Regions from separate parts of the Cytobacillus sp. FSL R7-0696 genome, predicted to be linked through region 2. Evidence: riboswitches for the same ligand, from Rfam matches in the RefSeq annotation. Region 2 holds a riboswitch; each other region holds the start of a gene.
The links. A riboswitch is a leader RNA that binds a small molecule or an ion and turns the genes downstream of it on or off. The one in region 2 is predicted to bind thiamine pyrophosphate.
Positions count from the first base shown of each region.

Region 1: linked by a shared signal. The riboswitch ahead of thiT (energy-coupled thiamine transporter ThiT) and the one ahead of thiW (energy coupling factor transporter S component ThiW) in region 2 are both predicted to bind thiamine pyrophosphate.
Region 3: linked by a shared signal. The riboswitch ahead of tenA (thiaminase II) and the one ahead of thiW (energy coupling factor transporter S component ThiW) in region 2 are both predicted to bind thiamine pyrophosphate.

Region 1 is NZ_JBBOWA010000001.1:1,366,398-1,373,786, reverse strand. Features, by position in the region: gene MKX29_RS07190 (DUF2975 domain-containing protein) at 1-340, shown strand, start outside; gene MKX29_RS07185 (helix-turn-helix domain-containing protein) at 351-581, shown strand; gene thiT (energy-coupled thiamine transporter ThiT) at 1,142-1,720, opposite strand; TPP riboswitch at 1,822-1,926, opposite strand; gene MKX29_RS07175 (hypothetical protein) at 2,062-2,304, shown strand; gene MKX29_RS07170 (M23 family metallopeptidase) at 2,332-3,306, shown strand; gene MKX29_RS07165 (phosphotransferase) at 4,195-5,166, opposite strand; gene MKX29_RS07160 (HelD family protein) at 5,510-7,389, opposite strand, start outside.
Region 2 is NZ_JBBOWA010000001.1:3,991,091-3,998,479, forward strand. Features, by position in the region: gene MKX29_RS20415 (branched-chain amino acid aminotransferase) at 1-327, shown strand, start outside; gene MKX29_RS20420 (nuclease-related domain-containing protein) at 608-1,516, shown strand; gene MKX29_RS20425 (hypothetical protein) at 1,631-2,416, shown strand; gene MKX29_RS20430 (shikimate kinase) at 2,648-3,154, opposite strand; TPP riboswitch at 3,280-3,387, shown strand; TPP riboswitch at 3,431-3,523, shown strand; gene thiW (energy coupling factor transporter S component ThiW) at 3,595-4,116, shown strand; gene thiD (bifunctional hydroxymethylpyrimidine kinase/phosphomethylpyrimidine kinase) at 4,085-4,891, shown strand; gene thiM (hydroxyethylthiazole kinase) at 4,891-5,700, shown strand; gene thiE (thiamine phosphate synthase) at 5,700-6,308, shown strand; gene MKX29_RS20455 (FMN-dependent NADH-azoreductase) at 6,454-7,080, shown strand.
Region 3 is NZ_JBBOWA010000001.1:3,785,446-3,792,834, reverse strand. Features, by position in the region: gene MKX29_RS19500 (MFS transporter) at 1-461, opposite strand, end outside; gene tenA (thiaminase II) at 762-1,451, opposite strand; TPP riboswitch at 1,575-1,684, opposite strand; gene trhA (PAQR family membrane homeostasis protein TrhA) at 2,037-2,672, shown strand; gene MKX29_RS19485 (GNAT family N-acetyltransferase) at 2,792-3,544, opposite strand; gene MKX29_RS19480 (AbgT family transporter) at 3,756-5,279, opposite strand; gene MKX29_RS19475 (hypothetical protein) at 5,575-6,897, opposite strand; gene MKX29_RS19470 (amidohydrolase) at 6,975-7,389, opposite strand, start outside.

The DNA of each region.
Region 1 (7,389 bases), 2.6 Mb from region 2:
CATTGTAATCGGAATGTATTTATCGGCAATTCCCTTTTACATTGCACTTTATAAAGCTTTTAAGCTTTTAAGTTATATTGACAAGAATCAAGCTTTTTCGCAAATTTCCGTAAAAGCTTTGAAGCATATAAAACTCTGTGCAACCATATTCAGTATCTTATATGTGGCAATTTTGCCATTCGTTTTTATGTTAGCTCAAGTAGACGATGCCCCAGGTGGTGCAATAATCGGAATGGTCCCTATCTTTGCTTCGATGGTAATTGCAGTATTCGCTGCAGTTCTGGAAAGGCTTTTACAAGAAGCGATAAATATAAAATCAGAAAATGATTTAACGGTCTGAGGTGAAGGAATTGGCGATTATAATTAATATCGATGTGATGTTGGCGAAAAGGAAAATGAGCGTCACAGAACTTTCGGAGAGGGTTGGAATCACGATGGCTAATCTTTCTATTTTGAAAAATGGAAAGGCAAAAGCGATTCGGTTATCCACTTTAGAATCCATTTGTAAGGCTTTGGAATGTCAGCCAGGCGACATATTGGAGTACAAAAGCGACGAAGAACTCAAGAATAATAAAGTATAGAAAATAAATTTATTCCATAATCGGGGTAGCGTCAGGAAAATGCGATTTTACAACGTTAAGAAATTACAATATTAAAAAGCCCAATTTCTACAGCATTAAAATTTCTGTTATTTCGATTGAGAGGAATCATGAAGAGGCACTCTTATATCGGCATAAAGGGGAATTCAAATGAGCTAATGATGTGTATCATTAGCTCATTTCGTTTGCGTTTCCTTTATATTCGATATTAATAAAATTTCTCCTATCACACTCAATCTACTTCGTGATATAAACTATCGAGTCGGTTGCCAACTTCCTGCAGATTCGGCGTTGTATAAATCATGGTCTTCTTCGGATCATCATGGCCGGCCAGAAAATAGAAGAGATGATGGAGGTTTGCCTAGCTGCTTTTGACGCTTTCATTTTGGAAGTATTGTGAAGAGTCGATTGCATGGTTATCTTACTGAATATCATGGCGATGTACATGCCACCCTGATTCCTCAGTTCCATCATCGTGCGAAAATCTCCCAAAAAGTTATCTTAAAAAAAGGCCCTGAGTTTCCCCCAGAGCCTTTAGATGATTAATATGCTTTTTTCAGAAGGACCTTATTGGCTGTTGTGTAAAGCATGACAACGACTAAGGCACATACGATAAAGGTAGGTAGCATATATGTTCCGTTATATACGAGTGAGTAAAGTGCGACAGGTTGATCTGCCGGAGCATAGGCACCAAATAGGATAATGCCTGATAAATAATGGCATAAAAAGCGTAAGAAACTTCCTAAGAAAACGCCACTAATAACATACATGTTTGCTTTGCCAAATTGGCCGTCTTGATAATTTTGTACAACTTTTTTCATATAGATGCCTGCGAGTCCGACAACAGCAAAGGCTACGAAATAGTCAATGATCCATGAGGCGAAATGAAAAGGAACAGCTCCTGTTAAGATTTGTAGTCCTCCTAATAATAAGCCCGTTAAGACGCCACCTTTAATACCCCAACGAAAGGCCATTAAGAAAACCGGTACCATAGCAAGTGAGATGGACCCACCTTGTGGCCAAAATCTCCCCATCAGTAAGCCCGATAAGAAATCAAGTAATAATGCCAAAGCTGCAAATATAGCAATTTCCACCATAAAAAGTGTTTTATTTTGTTTCATGTTTTTCCTCCTTCTCCGAAAAGAGAAGCGAACGAGTAAACCTGTATTACTTTTTTATGAAAAAAAGCAATACATAGGCGGTGATGGATGCCTAGTATTGCTCATATCCAAAACCACGATCCCTACGCTAGCATTATCTAACAGGTTCTTAGGGTCAGAACGAACTCGCTCACTCTCAGCCATATTAGGCTCCCCTTGTGGAAATATTAAATTTATCCTCGGTTAGAATATACTATGACTTTCATCATAATTCAAGAATCTTTTTTTTGGTAAGAGAAAAACAGATTATTTGTGAAACTTATTCCCGAGTTAGTCGTAAAAATAAACGAGGAGTGATTTACATGAAGAAGGTTTTTGAAGTGAACCATCAGGGAGATCATATACTAGTTGAGAATTACTGGATTAATGGTGAAAAGCTATATGTAAATGGCGAATTACAGGATGAAAATTTAGGACTTGCTATAAGAGGAGATTTGGAAGGAAAGTTAGAAGATTCAAGTCGAATTAAAGTAACTATTGGTGGTTTTTTAACTATTAACTGCAAAATATTTCTTGAGAATCGTTTGATTTTCTCTTCTATATAAAGAATAGAAACCTAGGGGGTAGATGGAATGGTCGGGTCAATGGATCCTGATAGGTTTATAGATCATTGGTTAAGAGAAGATTTTAAAACAATTTATGAAGCAACTTCAAAAGTGTTTCAAGGAATGGTTTCATTATCGGCATTTATTGAGATGAGCGCAGCTTTTAATGAAGGTGTGCGTAGTTATCATCTTACGTCACGGACGGATGTCTTAGGCATTGGTCAGTTCGTATGGGTAGATAACTCAAAAGCAAAAGCAGTTGTGGTTGGTTTCGATGATAAATATACAATTGTCAGTTTCTATTTGAAACCCTACTTTGTCTTTCCAGAAACAGATAAGATTTATACAAAGAATGAATACATTATGCCAGTGATGGATGATTGGTTTGTTTTCTGGGGTGGCACAAATGAATTTATTAATTACCATTACGTATATGAACATCAAAGGTACGCGTATGATCTATTAAAGGTGAAGGATGGCTCTACATATAATGGTAGACCTGAAAAAAATGAGAGTTATTACGCATTTGCAGAGGAAGTTATCGCCCCTCAAAATGGCAAAGTAATAAAAGTGGTTGATGGTCTCGATGATAATATTCCAGGGCAGATGGATGAAGAACACCCCCCAGGCAACTATATTGTGATAGAGCATGCGCATAAGGAATATAGTATGATTGCTCATTTTAAAAAAGACAGTATCATTGTCCAAGAAGGAGAGGAAGTTCTTCAAAAACAATTACTTGGCAAATGTGGGAACTCGGGTAACTCTTCTGAAGCGCATATCCATTTTCAAATCATGGATTCAGAAGATCTTCATAAAGGAAAATCAGTTCGCATTCGTTTTAAAAATGGTGTAGAACCGATTCAAGGAGAAATCGTAACAAATCATTTAACAAAATATCTTAATCGATTCGAAGAGAAGTTCGACAAGGTTGAAAATACGATGACAATAGCAGACTATGTTTTTGCCGTTCCCAGAGCAATTATCCAGCTTTTTAAATAGAGAAATACAGTTAAATGGAGGTCGCTTGTGCAGGCCTCCTTGCCCGCAATTCAATCAACCATTTATTTAAATCGCAAAAAAAGTGGTTTGATAATGCTCTTTTCGTAAGTCTCAGTGCGGTTTTTTAACGTATCAACTAATAACTGGATACTGTGATTCAAGTTCGTTCCTTTGATCAACACATAAGAGAAGGAATGTTTTTCTTAAAGCCTTCCAGCTTCTACAGGCCGTATGTCAACTCATCTTTTATAGTTACCTCGGAAAATAAGGAGCGTCTAAGCTACTTTTTACATTCCTCTTTATACCTTGTGTAGAGCTGATGAACGTCGATTTGACGCTAATTTGATGTAATTCAATCAGGTGCCTTTTTCATGCCCTACTCTTGGTCATATAAATCCTCTATCGAATGAAAATGCCTTTCCATATGTGGGTGAACAGAAGGTCAATAAGCAATCTTCTGCAAAGGGGGCCTGAACAACTCTTTCGCATAGGTTTGCCCTTCCACAAGCCGATGTCTACTTCTTAGGGTGCCTGCCACTATCAATTACTTATTCGGTATTGCCAATTGTTACATGATAAGATAATTGATCATGAGTTGCTTGTAATTGTGCGATAACGCTTGGCAAAATACCTTTACCAATCTTAAAGCTAGGACCCGATTCGTATAAACCCTAAGGCAACTTGTTTTTTTCATATAATTATAGAACCTCTCCACACTCAAAACTGAATAAGTGTTAAACAAAAGTAGAATAAGCTCTAGGTAATGATCATTCTAAACGTAGTCATATGAAACTAAATAAACGTGCGCCGATTGAATATCGACACACGTTCACTGTTCAGCTTTTTATGTTGTCTACTTGACAGGGACAAGACAAAAGATTGCGTTTTTTAAACTAACTTCATGGCTAAAGAATCAACATTCTTATTTAGCCATGCTAACTGCTTTGTTGTCAGCCTAGCAATTTTTAAATATTCTTTTGGTAACTTTCCATATGGTTCGTAAAAATTACTGACAGCTAGCTGAAAGAAATACAGATACGGCATATGGAACAAATCGTACTTAGTCAAGGTAAACCATTTTGAATAGTTATCTATATAACGTTTAAAAGCATTAGATTCAATTTTTCCACTCTTAGCAACAGGGTCCGCATAAGCGAAAGACATCATTACTTCCCAACATGCAGGTAAATGACAGGCGTCTGTCCAATCAATTGTATACAATTTTGTTTCCTTACATATGATTTGAGAAGTATAATAATCTCCATGCGAATTAGTACATGTAAACTTAGAATAATCAAACGTATAGTTATTAATTGTATCTAGATACTCTAATCGGTTAATAATATCTTTCATAGTTGTCGTATCGTTTGACTGTTGTGCTTTTTTAAAAGTCCTGAGGTAGGATTTTTTTGCCTTAATAATTTGACCGTTAGTAAACAATTCTTTATTAATCATTCCTGTTTTTAATTTGGGGGTTTGAGATAATACATGTTGAATTTTTCCTAAATTTTGAGCGGATACATCCTTAAACCAGTCAGTTCCATTATTTAAGTCATAAATTTCCCCATCTATATATTCTTGTAAGTGGTATTTTTCCCCGTTTATGGAGAATGAATAAGTTCCTTGATTAGATTTAATAACTTGTGCTACAGGAATTTCGTTTTCGTAAAGGTACTTAACCAATTTGCCTTCTATTTCGGTATCTTGAATATAGGAAGGAATACGTTTTAGAACGTAACTTCCTTTAGCTGTATTTAAATAATAGGTTGCAGATATATTATGATCGGTAAGTTGTGTCATGTGAGTAATTTTTAAATCGAACTGTTCGTTCAGTATATCTTTCATTATATAAAAGTTCATTAATTACACTCTCCTCGATGAATTATTTTTGAGAAAAGCTATGAACCAGACTTAAACATAAGTTATTCAAACAAAAATCCTCCTTCATTAATCTGATTAATATTCTATAAAGCATATAGAGTAATATCAAGTAAAACAAAACGGTAATAACTAAGTTATTTCCTCTAGATAGTTTCTTTACACATAGTTATAGTTTTTATATTAGTCTGCTCTGGTTGGTTGATAGTTACTTTATTTCTTTAAATAAAGGGAATTTCTTCTAGTTAGTTGCTAAAGGGGGAGAATAGTGACAATTGATTGATAAAAAGAGAAAACCCCAATCTTTTTTAGAATGGGGTAGTTTTTACACGTCTTTCATTAAAGGAGTTAATTCGTTTTTCTTGTGCAGTACAGTCAACTTATGCATCGCTCTAGTTACTGCGATATACAATAAGCCTTTGTCAAATTTCGACTTATATATATCAGCATTTGCAAAAGGAATGATTACCTCATCAAATTCCAATCCTTTAGCTAATTGGATTGTTGTTACGGTTATCCCTTGCTCAAATGTTTCACTGGTATCACTTAGTTTATTAAGTGTAAAAAACTGTTTTAGTTCATCATATAATTGATTTACTTGTGCTTCGCTTTTACAGATACCTAAACGATTAAACGAGTTATTTTGGAACTGGCTGATCAATCTTTGTAATTCAACAATCAAAGAATGCTGGTTTGTATACGCTATAATTTCTGGTTTTTCTCCATGGCGATCAATTGCTTCGATGGAGTAATCCGGCATAAATTGCTTCGCAAACTCGATAATTTCATAAGACGATCGATAGCTTTTTATCAATTCTACAAATTCCATGCTATCAAATATGTTACTGAATGATTTATCGGAATTTAAACTAAAAGGATTCAACATTTGACCAAAATCACCTAAGATTGTTTTCTTACACCTAAATAATTTATTTATCACAGCGTAATGAACGGGACTGTAATCTTGCATTTCATCAATAACTAAATGCTTAACTAAGTCAAAAGACTGGATACCCTCAAAATAGTAGATACAATATATATATGGAAAGACATCTTGATATTCTAGTCTTTCTTTACTCCAATTTAATGCATCACAATTATTGATCACGTTAAAAAAGTGTATATAAATAGATTGGGCATCACTAAATTTTAAATAGCTGCTAAGTCGCTTTTTTAATTCAATTTTTGAAGGGATTTTTTTAATTTCTGCTGCCTTACTCGCCTTTATAATGTCTAAGACATCATTGGATAATTCATCCAACCGTTGTTTTACAGGGAGTTTATTATAACTTTGAAATCTTGATATAAGGTATTCCTTTGTTATGATAGTTTCTCCAAAATGCATATTTTCATCTGGTTGAAAGATGTTTGAATCAATATTCTTTATATAATTACTCAATTGCTTAAAAAAAGCTAATGAAGATTTTAGTTTTACTCGAAGCGTATACTTAGAATGAGGTTCTTCTATGATCCTTTTGGTTTGTTCGTATAAAGATTCAGCTTTTATATTCTTTGGAAGAAGTGCTGTGGCAATATCATCAAATGTCTGTTCATGAACTGGGTCTTCACCCAATTCCGGCAAAACATTTGCTATAAAATCAGCAAATATTTTATTCGGTGATATGATTGTGATCTGATCAGACGATAACTTTTCTTTGTGCTTGTAAAGCAAATAGGCAATGCGATGAAGAGCAATGGCTGATTTCCCTGAACCAGCAACCCCTTGAATGACGAGAGTATGAGCAGATTCATTTCGTACAATCTTATTTTGTTCTTTCTGTATGGTTGATATAATTGTTTTCATTCGATCATCAGACGTTGTACTCAATTCTTTTTGAAGGACATCATCTTGGATAGTCATTGAGCTCTCTAATGCATACTGTAATCGCTTATTCATAATTTTATACTGTCTCTTTCGGCTGATTTCCCCATGTATCATACCAACCTGTGCTTCATAAGATGCTTGTCCAAGTTCATATTCATAATACATACTCGATATCGGTGCTCGCCAATCATAAATTAATATATCGTTATCTCGATCAGTTAAGTTAAACTTTCCAATATAAAATTCTTCTACCTCATCGCCATCCTCAAATTTAAAATCGATACGGCCAAAATAAGGTGCTTCTAAAAGCTTTTTTATTTTATTTAATTGACTATAATAAAAGTCAATTGTTTTATCAATATTAGTCATAGACCGATAAT
Region 2 (7,389 bases):
GGCGTTACAAGAAACTCTGTTATTGAACTCATTAAAGACTGGGGTATTCCTTTATCTGAGCGTCGTATCTCAATCGATGAGATCTATGAAGCACAAAAAAATGGCACGCTAGAAGAAGCATTCGGAACGGGTACTGCAGCGGTCATTTCACCTGTCGGAGAACTATTCTGGAATAACGAAAAACTGACCATTGGTGGCGGACAAACAGGTGAAATTGCCGGCAAACTTTACGAAACGCTAACAGGAATCCAAAAAGGAAAAGTAGAAGATAAATTTGGTTGGATTGTGAAGGTAGACGAAGAAAAAGCTGTTACGACAGCAATTTAATAGAAGAGAAAGAACCACTTGCCATTGATGGTAAGTGGTTTTTTAAAAGGGTTAGGCTAGAAATGTGGATAGCAGTAAAAGTGGACAAAAACTGAAAGAATAAAGACGAAGTGATGGACTTAGTGAGAAAATGGAATGACTGCATATATTAAAATCACAAAAGGGTTTTACACTTTTTAACAAGCAAATTTGTACTTTCTATTAGAGAAGTTATACAAATTGGTATTTTTTTCATGTGGAAAATTCGTTATAATAGTGTAAAAAGAAAGGATGAAGGAATTTGCCAGACCTAAAACCACTCAAACCCTCTTATCAACTCCGATTATTACGCGTGCTCCATCTTAGATCAAAATTGTCCCCTGAGAATGAACAATATCTCAAAATGTTAGAAAAAGGATATGAAGGAGAAAGTAAATGGCGAGATGATTTGCAGCAACTTTCACCAAAATTCCCCATTCTTTATGATGTATTGCTAGAAATTAATCATACATCCTTCCAAATTGATGCACTCTGTTTAACCCCTCACAAACTCATTGCTTTCGAAGTGAAAAATTATAGTGGTGATTTTTTGGTTCAGGACACTAAATGGTATTCACCAACAAACAAGGAAATTAAAAATCCCCATCTACAAATCCAAAGAAATGAAACCCTCCTACACCAATTCCTTACTAAGCACGAATTAAACATTGCATTTGATTATCTACTTGTTTTTGTTCATCCCGAGTTTATGTTATATGACCGTACAAAGAAACAAAATGTTATTCTTCCACCGCAAATTCCACGATTATTAAGAGAACTAAATCAAATAGACATTCAACACTCTCCATTTCATACAAAAATTGTTCACACTTTTTTGAGTCATCATAAAGAAGAAAAGAATTATGCTAGAAAAATCGATTATTGTACGGAGGATTTGGTAAAAGGAGTGGTTTGTCGAGAGTGCAGTGGGCAGATGAGGCGAGCGAGTTTGCGCAAATTTCATTGCTCAAAATGTAGGAGGAATATTTCATCTTATGATGCATTAAGTGAAGCAATCAATGACTTTATTATTCTTTTTCCATCAGAAAAAGTAACAAAGACGGCGATTTATGATTGGTGTGGAGGAGCAATCAGTAGTTCCGCAATACAACGATTCTTACAAGAGAAATATACACTTAATGGTGGTGGAAATTATTTTTATTATCATTAATGGGTTTTAAAAAAGAAGAAATAGTTGAATTATTTAGTAATGAAGTGAAGTAACAGTACCGTATAGATTGATCGGTATTCTGATGGGTTCAATCTACTAGTAAGCAGTTATAAGTTGAACAAAGGACTTTGTGCACAAAAAAATTTATATGACATCGCAAAAAAGGGGATAGTAAGTCACTCAATAGGAGAATCAGAGAAGAGCGCCTCGCAAAAGGGTTTAGCAAGTCACTCGGAAGGACAAACAGAGATGAGCGCCCCGCAAAAGGGATTAGTAAGTCACTCAGAAAGAAAACCAGAAATGAGCGCCTCGCAAAAGGGTTTAGCAAGTCACTCAGAAAGAAAACCAGAAATGAGCGCCCCGCAAAAGGGTTTAGCAAGTCACTCAAAAGGAGAATCAGAGATGAGCGCCCCGCAAAAGGGTTTAGCGAGTCACTCAGGAAAGAAACCAGAGATGAGCGCCCCGCAAAAGGGATTAGTAAGTCACTCGGAAGGAGAAACAGAGATGAGCGCCTCGCAAAAGGGTTTAGCAAGTCCCTCAGAAAGGAAACTAAAGATGAGCGCCTCGCAAAAGGGTTTAGCAGATCCCTCAGAAAGAAAACCAGAGATGAGCGCCCCGCAAAAGGGTTTAGCAAGTCCCTCAGAAAGGAAACTAAAGATGAGCGCTCCGCAAAAGGGGTTAGTAAGTCCCTCGGAAAGAAAACCAGAGATGAGCGCCCCGCAAAAAGGGTTAGCAAGTCCCTCAGAAAGGAAACTAAAGATGAGCGCTCCGCAAAAGGGATTAGCAAGTCCCTCAGAAGGGAAACTAAAGATGAGCGCTCCGCAAAAGGGTTTAGCAAGTCCCTCAGAAGGTAAACCAGAGATGAGCGCCCCGCAAAAGGGATTAGCAAATCACTCGTAAAGAAAATCAGAGATGAGCGCCCCGCAAAAGGGTTTAGTAAGTCCCTCGGAAAGAAAACCAGAGATAAACGCCCCGCAAAAAGGAGTTATTTAGCAATTTATTAAGAACCAAACACAAATGAAAGCCGAGCAAGGGAGTGCCCGGCTTTCATAAATTCGTTTAGGATAATGCGAAATACTTAGATAGTAGAAGAAACATCCTAATGAACCATAACCATAATCATCACTAGCTTTATCTTATCCCACTAATAATCAATTCAGCAGCTTCTTCAGCTGTTTTCCCGTCAACATTGATTTTTAGATGATATGGTTGATAATGAGCTTGTCTTTCTTTGTATAGATGATACATTTCATCAGTAGAAAGACCATTTAATTTCGGTCTTGTATCTTTAATCAATGGGTATCGGTCAAGCCACTTTTCCCATGAGAGCTCGATAAGGACAACGGTACTGTTTTGTAAACATATTTCGCGGTTCTTACTGTTTAAAAAGGCACCGCCGCCTAATGAAAGAATCTGTTTTTCTTCGGCAGATAGTTGTTCAATCAACTCGCTTTCAGCTTTTCGAAAAACTTCTTCACCATGATCAAGGAAAATTTTTGAAGTTGACATCTTGAACTGTTGTTCAATACGTTCATCCGTGTCGATTAAACCCCACTGTAATTTCTTTGCTAATTCCGTTCCTATGGATGTCTTTCCGACCCCCATAAACCCAATAAGTACAATACTCTTATCTTCCATAGACTGTCCTCCCGAATGTTATATAAATATCATATCATAACGTTTTATGTCGCAACATCGTTTCTATCCCATGTTTTTTATTTTCATTTCTATCATTTCATGTTATATTGACATCATATATTATAAGTTTTCACTGGGGGTGCCTTCACATAGAGGCTGAGATTGAATGCCGTTCAAAACCCTTTGAACCTGATCTGGTTTGTACCAGTGGAGGGAAGTGTGTCGATGTAGTCGTCCTCGCTTCCTTTTGGAAGTAGAGGATTTTTTTTATATATGAATAAATGCTAGGGGTGCCAAATACTTGGCTGAGATGAACCCTTTGAACCTGATCTAGTTAATACTAGCGTAGGGAAGCGAGTGACGTCATACATATCATGATGACCAAAGCCGCTTATACAAACTAGCGGCTTTTTTATTTTTATCGAAAGGAGGAAAGGTCTATGAATAAAATCCAAAAAATGACGATGACGGCAACGATTGCAGCCATCACTACTGTGTCGAGTAGTCTCATTTTTATTCCGATTGGAATAGCGAAAATTTTTCCGATTCAGCACTTGGCGAATGTATTATCTGCTGTACTTCTTGGACCATGGTATGCCGTTAGTCAAGCGTTTCTTTCATCTACATTGAGAAATATGATGGGGACAGGAAGTGTTTTTGCCTACCCCGGGAGTATGATTGGCGCATTACTTGCAGGGTTCCTTTATCAAAAAACGAAAAAAATTGGCTTCTCAGCACTAGGTGAAGTCGTTGGAACAGGAATGATAGGGGCAGTAGCGACTTATCCGATTAGTACATTACTTTTAGGACAAGAAGCCACCCTTTTCGGATTTCTACCAGCATTTATGGTGAGCTCGTTTACTGGAGCAATTTTAGGATATGGTTTATTAAGAGTATTAATAAAGAATAAAGCTATTGGAGGTTACATCAATGAAAACAGCATTAACGATCGCAGGTTCTGATTCAGGAGGAGGAGCTGGGATTCAAGCAGATCTTAAAACTTTTTCCGCCAATGGTGTGTTCGGCATGTCTGTCATTACGGCGATTACCGCTCAAAATACAGTAGAGGTACGATCGGTACAGGATATTGAAATCAATATTATAAAAGACCAAATAGAAGCTGTGTTTGATGATATCCAAGTTGATGCTGTCAAAATCGGGATGTTGTCATCTAGTGAGACTGTAAAAATCGTCGCAGACCGTTTAAATCATTATAGTCCAAAAGTGATTGTGTTAGATCCTGTTATGGTTTCGAAAGGTGGACATCATCTTTTAAAGGAACAAGCTATTGAGGCATTAAAAGCGAAGATGTTACCACTTGCGACTGTAATTACGCCAAACATTCCTGAGGCTGAAGTACTTTCGGGTATGACGATTCGCACGGTTGAAGACATGGAGCAAGCTTGTAAAAAGTTATATGAATTAGGGCCAAAAGCCGTCTTATTAAAAGGTGGACATTTAGAAGGAGAACCGAATGACTTATTATGGGATGGTCAAAGTTTCAACTGGTTTAATGGTAGAAGAGTAGAGACAAAAAACACCCATGGTACAGGTTGCACTCTCTCATCTGCCATTGCTGCCGGGTTAGCAAAAGGGGAAGAACTTATTGAGGCCATACAGTCTGCGAAAAATTATATTTCCATAGCGATTGAGCATAGCCTAGCACTCGGTCATGGGCATGGTCCGACAAATCATTTTTATGAGTTATACAACAAAGCAAAGATGGAGGAAAGATAATGGCGATTTCAAGTGAAGCAGTTGAGAGAGTCTTTCAGCAGTTACAAGAACAAACCCCACTCATTCATCATTTAACAAATACAGTAACTATTAATGATTGTGCCAATGTGACCCTAGCAATGGGCGGTTCACCTGTTATGGCCACCCAACTCTTAGAAGTAGAAGAAATGGCTATGATGGCAGATGGGCTCGTAATTAATTTTGGTACTATTAATGATGCAATGTTTGCGGCGATGATTAAAGCTGGACAAACAGCCAATCAAAAAGGGATTCCAGTAATATTTGATCCAGTGGGTGTTGGTGCAACCACTTATCGCACAAATAAGGCAAAGGAGTTAATTAGCACAATAAAAGTGTCCATTATTCGTAGCAATGCTTCTGAAATTTCAGCTCTTATTGGTAAGAATACAAAAACGCGTGGTGTTGATGCAGGGGCAATTGAAATGGCACCTGAAGCACTTGCAAAGGAGGCAGCCGAAGTTCTAAACTGTCTCATTGTTATTAGTGGGAAAGAAGACGTCATTACAGATGGTAGGCAATTCGTTGTGATTGATAATGGAGATTCCCTTTTGACGAAGGTAACTGGAACTGGCTGCATGACAGCTTCATTAGTAGCAACTGCTGCTGCTGTTTCAGAAAATTGGTTTGACGGGGCTGTTATTGGTATGGCTACTATGAGTCTAGCAGGGGAAATCGCAGCAAAGAGCTTACATGCCGGTGAAGGGTTAGGTTCATTTCGAGTGAAGCTAATGGATACGATTAGTACAATGAATGCAGCCACTTGGCTAGAAGGAGTGAGGCAAAACTAATGGATTACCGTTTATATTTAGTCACAGATGATAAAATAGCAAACAATGAATTATATGATATTGTTCGAAGTGGTGTAAAAGGTGGTGTGACCATCGTTCAATTAAGAGAGAAGACAGCGGATGGTCAACCCTTTTATGAAAAGGCGAAAACATTACAATCTATATTAAAGCCATTGGATATTCCACTGATTATTAATGATAGAGTAGACATCGCTTTAGCGGTAGGTGCAGCAGGTGTGCATGTGGGACAAGATGATCTGCCATGTGCTGTCGTTAGAAAGATTGTTCCTGATGATATGGTAGTTGGTATCTCTGTATCTAATGTAGAAGAAGCGAAACTTGCTCAAGAACAAGGAGCAAATTATGTTGGAATAGGTTCGGTGTTTCCGACAATTTCTAAATCTGATGCTGATTTATTAGCACCAGGTATGCTCGAGGAAATCATTGCAGCGATTGATATTCCTGCTGTCGCTATTGGTGGTATTCAACTAGAAAACATAAAAATGCTTAAAAATCGAGGGTTAGCAGGTGTTTCTGTTGTCTCAGCAATTAGTAAATCTAAAAATCCAGAAAAGTCAGCTCGAGATTTACTTCAATTATTCCTTTAGACCTAAAAAATATCATAAGTGTAGTTAAAGAGAACTTATTCCATTGACAAGATACTATTAATATACTAAAATTACTTTTGGTTCGAGATATTTCATTTTAGTGTATTTCGGATAAATTATTACGACATTCGGAGGTCTTCACATAATGGCAAAAGTTCTATTTGTAAACGCAAGTGATCGTCCAGTTGAAGCTGGAATTTCTGTAAAAATGTATCATGCATTTTTACAATCATATAAAGAATCAAATCCATCAGATGATATTACGGAATTGAATCTTTTTGAAGAAAACATGCCTTACTATGGTAATGATGCAATCAATGGTACTTTTAAAAAGAACCAAGGGTTGGAATTAACTGCTGCAGAAGAAAAGGGTGCGGCGTTAGTTGAGAAGTATTTAAATCAGTTCTTTGATGCTGATAAAATCGTTTTCGCATTCCCACTTTGGAATTCAACTGTACCAGCTCCATTGATCAGCTATGTTTCTTACTTAGCTCAAGCAGGTAAAATGTTTAAATATACTGCTGAAGGTCCAGTAGGATTTGCTGGCGACAAGAAAGTGATGCTTTTAAACGCTAGAGGTTCTGATTATTCACTAGAAGGTATGGCTGCTGGCGAAATGGCAGTTAACTTAGTAAAAACAATTATCAGCCTTTGGGGCATTACTTCTCCTTCAGAAGTTGTGATTGAAGGACATAACCAATACCCAGATCGTACACAAGATATTATTGAAGAAGGATTACAAAACGTAGCTAAAGCTGCTGCTCAATTCTAATTCGATACGAAAGCATCTCTATATTTTAGTAGAGGTGCTTTTTTTGTCTAAAGGAAGTTCTAAAAGTTGTATTGAGGAAGTCACGGTCGCTCATTCTTTGCGTAAACCTTGAATAAACTTGATTATTATCACAAAACTCGATGATGTGTAAAGAGGTTAGGATTCAAAACAGGAAGACATTTTAAACAAGCTAAATAGATAAAAACGTATTCGCAGTTAAATAGATATATTTTAACTACAAACATGAATGATGGCTGAGGAACTATTTGTCGAATCAGTACCCATTTGTTACGAAAGATTACTTGCGTA
Region 3 (7,389 bases), 210 kb from region 2:
GGAACTGTTGCTAATAAGAATCCTAAACTTCCGGTCATTCCGGCAAATCCCACTAGCATCGAAAACTCCTGCTGCTTGAACCAAATGCTCAATACAAGAACTAAATTGACCCATATAGTAGCATCGCCAATTCCACATAATAACCTAGCAAAGATGAGCATATAACTATTATCTACCGAACTATACAGGATGGTACCTAGCCCGTTTAGCAGTGTTCCAGCGACTAGAAATACATTGGGACCAAATCTATCAGAGAATAATCCGATGGGAATTTGCAATCCAGCATAAGCAAAAAATTGAATACTCGTTATCAGCCCAATCGTTGCTGCAGTTAAATGAAATTCTTCCATTAATTGATCAGTAATTAAACCAGGTGCTGTTCTTTGACTAACCATAAATAAATAGGCTAAAAGTAAAACACCAAATACAACCCATCTGTACTTACTTTGTTGTTTATTCATTTTTAAAACGCCTTCCTCAATTTAACATTCGTCTCTCATTATACGCTTATTGTCATTATATATATATAGGAAGTTTATATGTCTATGAGGGTGGAGAAGTAGAAGTCATTTCTATTGACTAGATGAGTAGTTTTTGAAGTCCGAACTTCTTTTTAGGAAAATCCGATACGGCAAATTGTCTTTATTCCATAAACAAACCTGATACTACAACGATTATAAAGGGTATGATGTTAACAGAATTGAGTTAGTATGAACTAACCTTATTCTGTTAACACTATTCCTGCTTTCATTTATGAAGTTTTATGCATATGTTTTATCACTTAGCCACTTTTCTTGGGTATAAGCCATTTCCCAAAAAGCTAATTCATATTGACAGCTAATGGTAAATGCCATTTTCATTTTTTCTTTTTCTGTTTCAGATGCCATTTCAGCAAGCCGATCAAGATGATGAATTTGTTCCAGTACAAGTTTAACAAACCATTCTCCACCGTATGTATCAATCCAGGTACGATAGATTTCTTCTTTTGGTTTTGCCCCTTTAAAGCTCTGCCCAATATCATAATAAATCCAATAACACGGAAGCAAACTAGCGATGACCTCGCCAACTGTGCCTGTCTCTGCTACACGATATAAATGGGATGTATATGCATAGGCAGTAGGAGCGGGTTTAAACTGGTTTAACTCTTCTTCAGAAACTTTTAATACCTCCATAAATTTGTTATGTAACCCTAGTTCAGCTTCATAGGTACCTTGCGCATGCGAGGCCATTCTTGAGGTCATATATAAATTCTCTGCTTTAGAAGCAGCGATTGCTTGCACACGAGCAAAATGTGATAAATAGTAAGAATCTTGTAACACATAAAAGCGGAAACACTCAATTGGTAAATCTCCCTTAGCAATTCCTTTAACGAAAGGGTGTTCAAAATTCGCTTCCCATATATCATGTACTTCTTTCCTTAACGATTGTGTAAACGTTTCTTTTGTTGTCATCATTTCTACCTCTTCTCTTTTTTTTATCGAGCATAAAAAATCCAGAAAAGCGAAAAACCACTTCCTATAAGAAAGTGGTTACTGTATACATTATTCATTTAGTTATAGTTATAATGTTAACTAAATTTATATACGCCACTTCCCTACGCTGGTATCAACCAGATCAGGTTCTAAGAGTCTTAAAGTTATTACACTTTAATCTCAGCCTTTTAAAGGCACCCCTAGTGGATTTATTCAATTATGCTTTCAAAGTTATGTTATCATCTTATCAATAAATGTCAACCTAAATGGAAACTGCAAGTTTAGTAAATAAGCAATGTCGAGCTTCTCTTTCAGTAACCATTATGAAACAAGTTGGATGAATGCTTCAACTGACGTAATACCGCGGCTTAAATTGGCATTGACTCAAGGATGGATAACACCAAATATTCTCCAAGCATTTAAACTCTCTGCCGTTAGACCAGACCCTTCCCCCTTTTCGTTCGGTGAAGTTTTTCTTTATAATGAAAGCTTTCGACTTTTTATCAGCGTAAAATATGTTTATACTAGAATTATGATTTTGGATAAAGAATGGGTGAATACTACTTGGAAACACATATTTTTTCAAAGGGAGAAGAAATCGCCAACGCGATCGTACACGGAATTGGTGCGCTATTAAGTATTGCGGCTCTGGTCATTTTAACTGTTTTCTCATCCTTATATGGAACAGCTTGGCATATTGTCAGCTTTGTTCTTTTTGGTACAACGATGGTTATTTTATATTTCTCATCAACTTTGCTACATAGTTTACCTGCTGGAAAAGCAAAGGATGTATTTGAGATTCTCGATCATTCTTCCATTTACTTTTTTATTGCTGGAACGTTCACACCGTTTCTATTTATAACAGTTAAAGGACCCTTAGGATGGACTTTATTTGGTCTTGTTTGGGGGCTAGCGATTGCTGGTACGGTTTTCAAATGTTTTTTTGTTAAAAAGTTTTTAGTCTTCTCGACATTACTATATGTTTTGATGGGCTGGCTAATTATATTTGCCTGGGAGCCCTTGGTTACACACTTACCCAAACAAGGAATGATTTTCCTCATTATCGGTGGCGTACTATACACTGCTGGTTCAATATTTTATGTATGGAGAGGATTTAAGTACCATCACGCATTGTGGCATGTTTTTATTCTCGCTGGTTCGATTATGCATTTTTTTGCTGTTCTCTCGCTTCTACCATGATCAAAATTTACTTCTTTATAAATGATCTGCAGATGGCTACTCTCACCGCCTGCAGATTTATTAATATCCGTTTGTTGAGTTTTTATGACAATACGTGTTTAATCTAAAAAAACTACTACTTATAATAACTTCATTACTTCATAGCGAAAACTCACTTTTTTATACCCTTGTTTGCGATACATATCCTTTGGCGTGTCATTGCTGTCGGCTACAAGTATAACCCTATGATTGCTAAATCGTTTCATTACTTCATATTGCAAACTTGCAGCAATCCCCTTTAATCGGTGAGCTGGTAACACACCTACATTATCAATTTCAGCTGTACACGTACACTTATTAAAAAATACTTGTAATGAACCTGCTGGCACACCATGATCATATGCGAGTAACTGTAACGTATCTTTTGCATTATAATGATAGGAATGCATGCTTCTATTAAGATTCACATATTCCTCACCATAATCTTGATCAAAGTTTCTCTGCAATAGTAGATATTCTCGTAAATTATCATTTGTCACTTCCTCAACCACGATTTCGTTCTTTCTATCTTTATAGATAAATTGAAGAGGTTTAATTTCATATAACTCCTGACACCCGATCGTATAAAATTGTTGATAAAGGTATAATAAAACATCCTCTTGAATCATTTCGTCTGCTGGTAAATAAAACTTCAAATGTTCTTGTTTATGCTCTTTCTGATAGTCTTCTAAATACCTCTGTGCCAGTTGAAATACTTGCAAACTAGGATTTATTTTAAATTGAATAAAGTTTGCATCATATTTAAAATAGAACTGTTTTGTGCCATAGTGTTCAAAGTTGGCTTTCTCTGCTATTAAATTACCATCATCGTGTATATCTCTGAAACTAACCATTAATAAACCCACCCTCTTACTAAATTTTTGGGTAATAGTAAGACAAAATATTAAAAGAATAACTGATTTGAACTCCAAAATAACATGTCTATATTAACAATTATAGCTTCTTTTATACTTATCCTAATAAGATTTTTATGCAAAAGACAAAATGACTCTCACTCAGAAAGCGAGAGTCATTCTACTTTAATCATTTAGCATTAATAAAATATTAGAGAAACATTCCCACCCCTGGACCAAACGGAATACCAAGTAAACCAAATAATACAAGCAAGATGACCCATGTAAAAAGGAAGGCGATTGAGTATGGTAACATCATTGAAATTAATGTCCCTAAGCCTGCCTTTTTATCATATTCTTTCATATAGGCAAGAATAATTAATATATACGGATTCAAAGGAGTTATGACATTAGTAGAAGAATCAGCAATTCTATAGGCTACTTGTACAAAAGCCGGGTTAAAACCTAATAACATAAACATTGGGACAAAGATTGGTGCTTGCAGCGCCCATTGTGCAGAGCCACTAAATATTAATAAATTTAATCCCGCTGTAAAAAATACAAATAGAATAATAACAAACCAACCAGTCAAATTTAATGAGGTAAGTAAATCCGCTCCTCTTACTGCAATTAAAGTCCCTAAATTACTCCAGTTAAAATAAGCAATAAATTGAGAAGCTGCGAAAATCAACACAATATAACCGGACATATCTTTCATTGCTGAACCCATAAACTTTGGTATGTCAGTAGATTTTTGAATCTTCTTAACAGTTACCCCATATGCGGTACCCATTACAATAAAGAATAATAGTATGATCGGAATAATTCCACTTAAAAATGTTGAAGGTATAATACCACCTTCTTCATTCCTTAAAGGCGAATTTGGCCAAAAAAGTGCTGTGAATAACACAATTAAATAAATTACACCTGCTAGGACACTATTTTTTAAAGCCTTTGACTCTAATTGAGTAACTGGTTCAAACTCTTTCTTTAATTCTCCATCATATTTTCCTAACCTTGGTTCTATAATTCTCTCAGTTATCAAGCCACCGATAAGTGTTAAAATAACGACAGAAACTGACATAAAATACCAATTATCAACAGGCGATACTGATATACTAGGGTCTACTGCTTTAGCAGCTTCAGAAGTAATACCTGCTAATAGTGCATCTGTTCCACCAACAATAATATTAGCCGTAAAACCTGCTCCTACCCCAGCAAAACCTGCAGCTAAACCCGCTAACGGGTGTCTTCCCACTGTGTAAAATATCATTGCGGCTAAAGGAGGTATTAAGACAAATGCAGCATCGGAAGCAATATTACCTAAAATTCCAACAAAAAAAACTGCATAAGTGACTAATGATTTTGGCGTACTTAACATGGTTTTTTTAATCGCAGCTTCAAGTAGTCCAACTTTATCAGCAAGACCTACTCCTAACATCATAGCTAGTACTAAACCTAGCGGAGCAAAGCCAGTAAAGTTACTGAGCATTTCAGTTAAAATAAACTGAATTCCTTCACCTGATAGTAAACTTTTAATTGCTAGCTCTTCTGAAGTTCCTGGATGAACGACAGTTACATTTAAAGAATTAATGATTGCTGACGCGATAATAACAACTATTGCCAAAAATGCAAAAATGAAAAATGGATCAGGTAATTTGTTACCTAGTTTTTCAATTCCATTTAAGAATCCAGTCATTATTCTTGACTGTTTGACTTCATGTTCTACTTTCATACATTATCCACTCCTTTAATAACGGAACTATTCCTTAACATTTCCGTTATTATATCATCACATTTATATTGTGAATAGTCTTTTTTTAATCTTTTTTGTCTTTTTTAGTAATTTTCTAATAAATATCATTTTTATTTACAAATAAAAGAATATATAGGAATTATATGGTTGATAATCATTCTCAATGTTCGCCTTTTGTTAGGTGTTATTTAACTTAAACGATAATAAAAACCTAAACAACTGGAAATAAGTGATATTTCTAGTGTTTAGGTTCAAATCATACGGATTTATTTTTTTATTGTTTGGCAAACTGATTAAAGTTTAATTGGTAAATTTTTCGTGGTCTCCCTCTATGACCTGTCTCTTCTCCAATAATTTCAGCTAAACCTATCTTTTCCATCTCCATCAAGATTCTTCTTGCGTTGCGATCAGTGCTTTTTAGCCAATGAGATAAATCTTGAGAAGTGATCTTATTTTTTTGATAATGTAATGATAAAGACTCAATTTTTGCAACAACCTTACTACTTATACCTGCATCTTTAAATATTTTTTCCCAATCATTTCCGTAAATCCTTGAATGAAAACTTATTTCTTCTCTTTCATTATTAATAATCGTTAATTCTTTTTCTTCATTAACAGAGATAACGATAGGACCCTTAAATTCACGAGCATGAGAAAAAGCCATGCTCACATTTTCCTCAGCCTCTAATACCGTTAATCCAAAGCCTACACCTATGCGAACACGTAACCGACTATGAACAAAAATCTCTTCACTGATCGTCAACATCGATTGGTCTCGCATAAATAGCTCAAGTTCTCCTCGCGTAGTAAAAATATAGTGAACGCCATCATCCATTTGGACTATCGAACCATTCATTTGTTCACCAACGTCAAGCAAGACTTTTTTTAGTTCTAGTTCTTGATGCTTTAACCGGAAGGATCGCCTTCTTTCTTCACTTTCAGAAGAAGCAACGATGCGTTCGACACCAATAATGACAAGCTGTGATTTCCGGTACCATGATGCTTGCCCCTTTTCTTTAATCGTTTCTAAAGAACGTCTGACCGTTAGTTCAGATTGCTCAATGCGATAAGTTGGGATATTCATCTTCGTTAATTCTTTATACACCTTATTCAAACAAGTAATAGCCACATCGACTTTGTTACTTTCATATAATTCTTTATGAAAAGCAATAATTTCTTCAGCCGGCATATATCCATCGTAAGAATTCATCTGGAAAAGGACTCGATTCCTCACTAACGGATCGAGTCCTCTATCCATTTCTTCTTCTTGAATAGTGTCCAAGCTAAAACGCTTTTGCACTTGATCGCTATCTAAAAAAACCTTTACTAAGACAGCAAGCAGGCTCGCACCACTTAAAGGAATATAACTCGCTTCTTTTTTTGTAATCACTTTCTTGGATAATGCATAAAAATATGGCGCCTGTCCTGAAAAAAGCCACTGATCAACCCATTCTCTATTTCTAATAATAATTTGCTCAGTTTCTTCAGTCGATTCATACACAAAGGGAATAAAGTGAAGTTCGCCGTAGTCCGCCCCTGTATCTATAATCATTTTAACTGAATCTTTTGGTCCAATAACCCCCACTCGAATTTTCATCCAACGCACCTGCCTCCAACAAATTAAACAATATAGCCTTATTTTAACATGACTGGTTAAGGTTCGTTCTTTTTAACTTATTGCCATCCTAAAATCACACGACAAATTGATTCAACGGCGATAGGCAGTACCTTTTCATCATAATCAAAACATGGATGATGATGTCCAGCAGCGAGCGGTGTTCCAAATAACATATAGTTCGCCGCTCCCCCATTATTCCTCACCTTCTCTAACATAAAGGCAGCGTCTTCAGAAGCCCCTAGAGGTAATTTTGGGATCACATTTTTAATATTTGTACTGGCTTTCACTGCCTCATTAATAAAATCCACCCATTCTTCTTGATACACTGCACTTGGCGCTTGCCCAACGATTTCAACATTTGTAGTGACATCATATAGTGCTGCACTGGCTTGAATAATTCTCATGGCTTCGAGGACCATGTACTCTTCATTAAGTTCAGTTGAAGCACCTCGGGTTTCTAATTGCATTTTC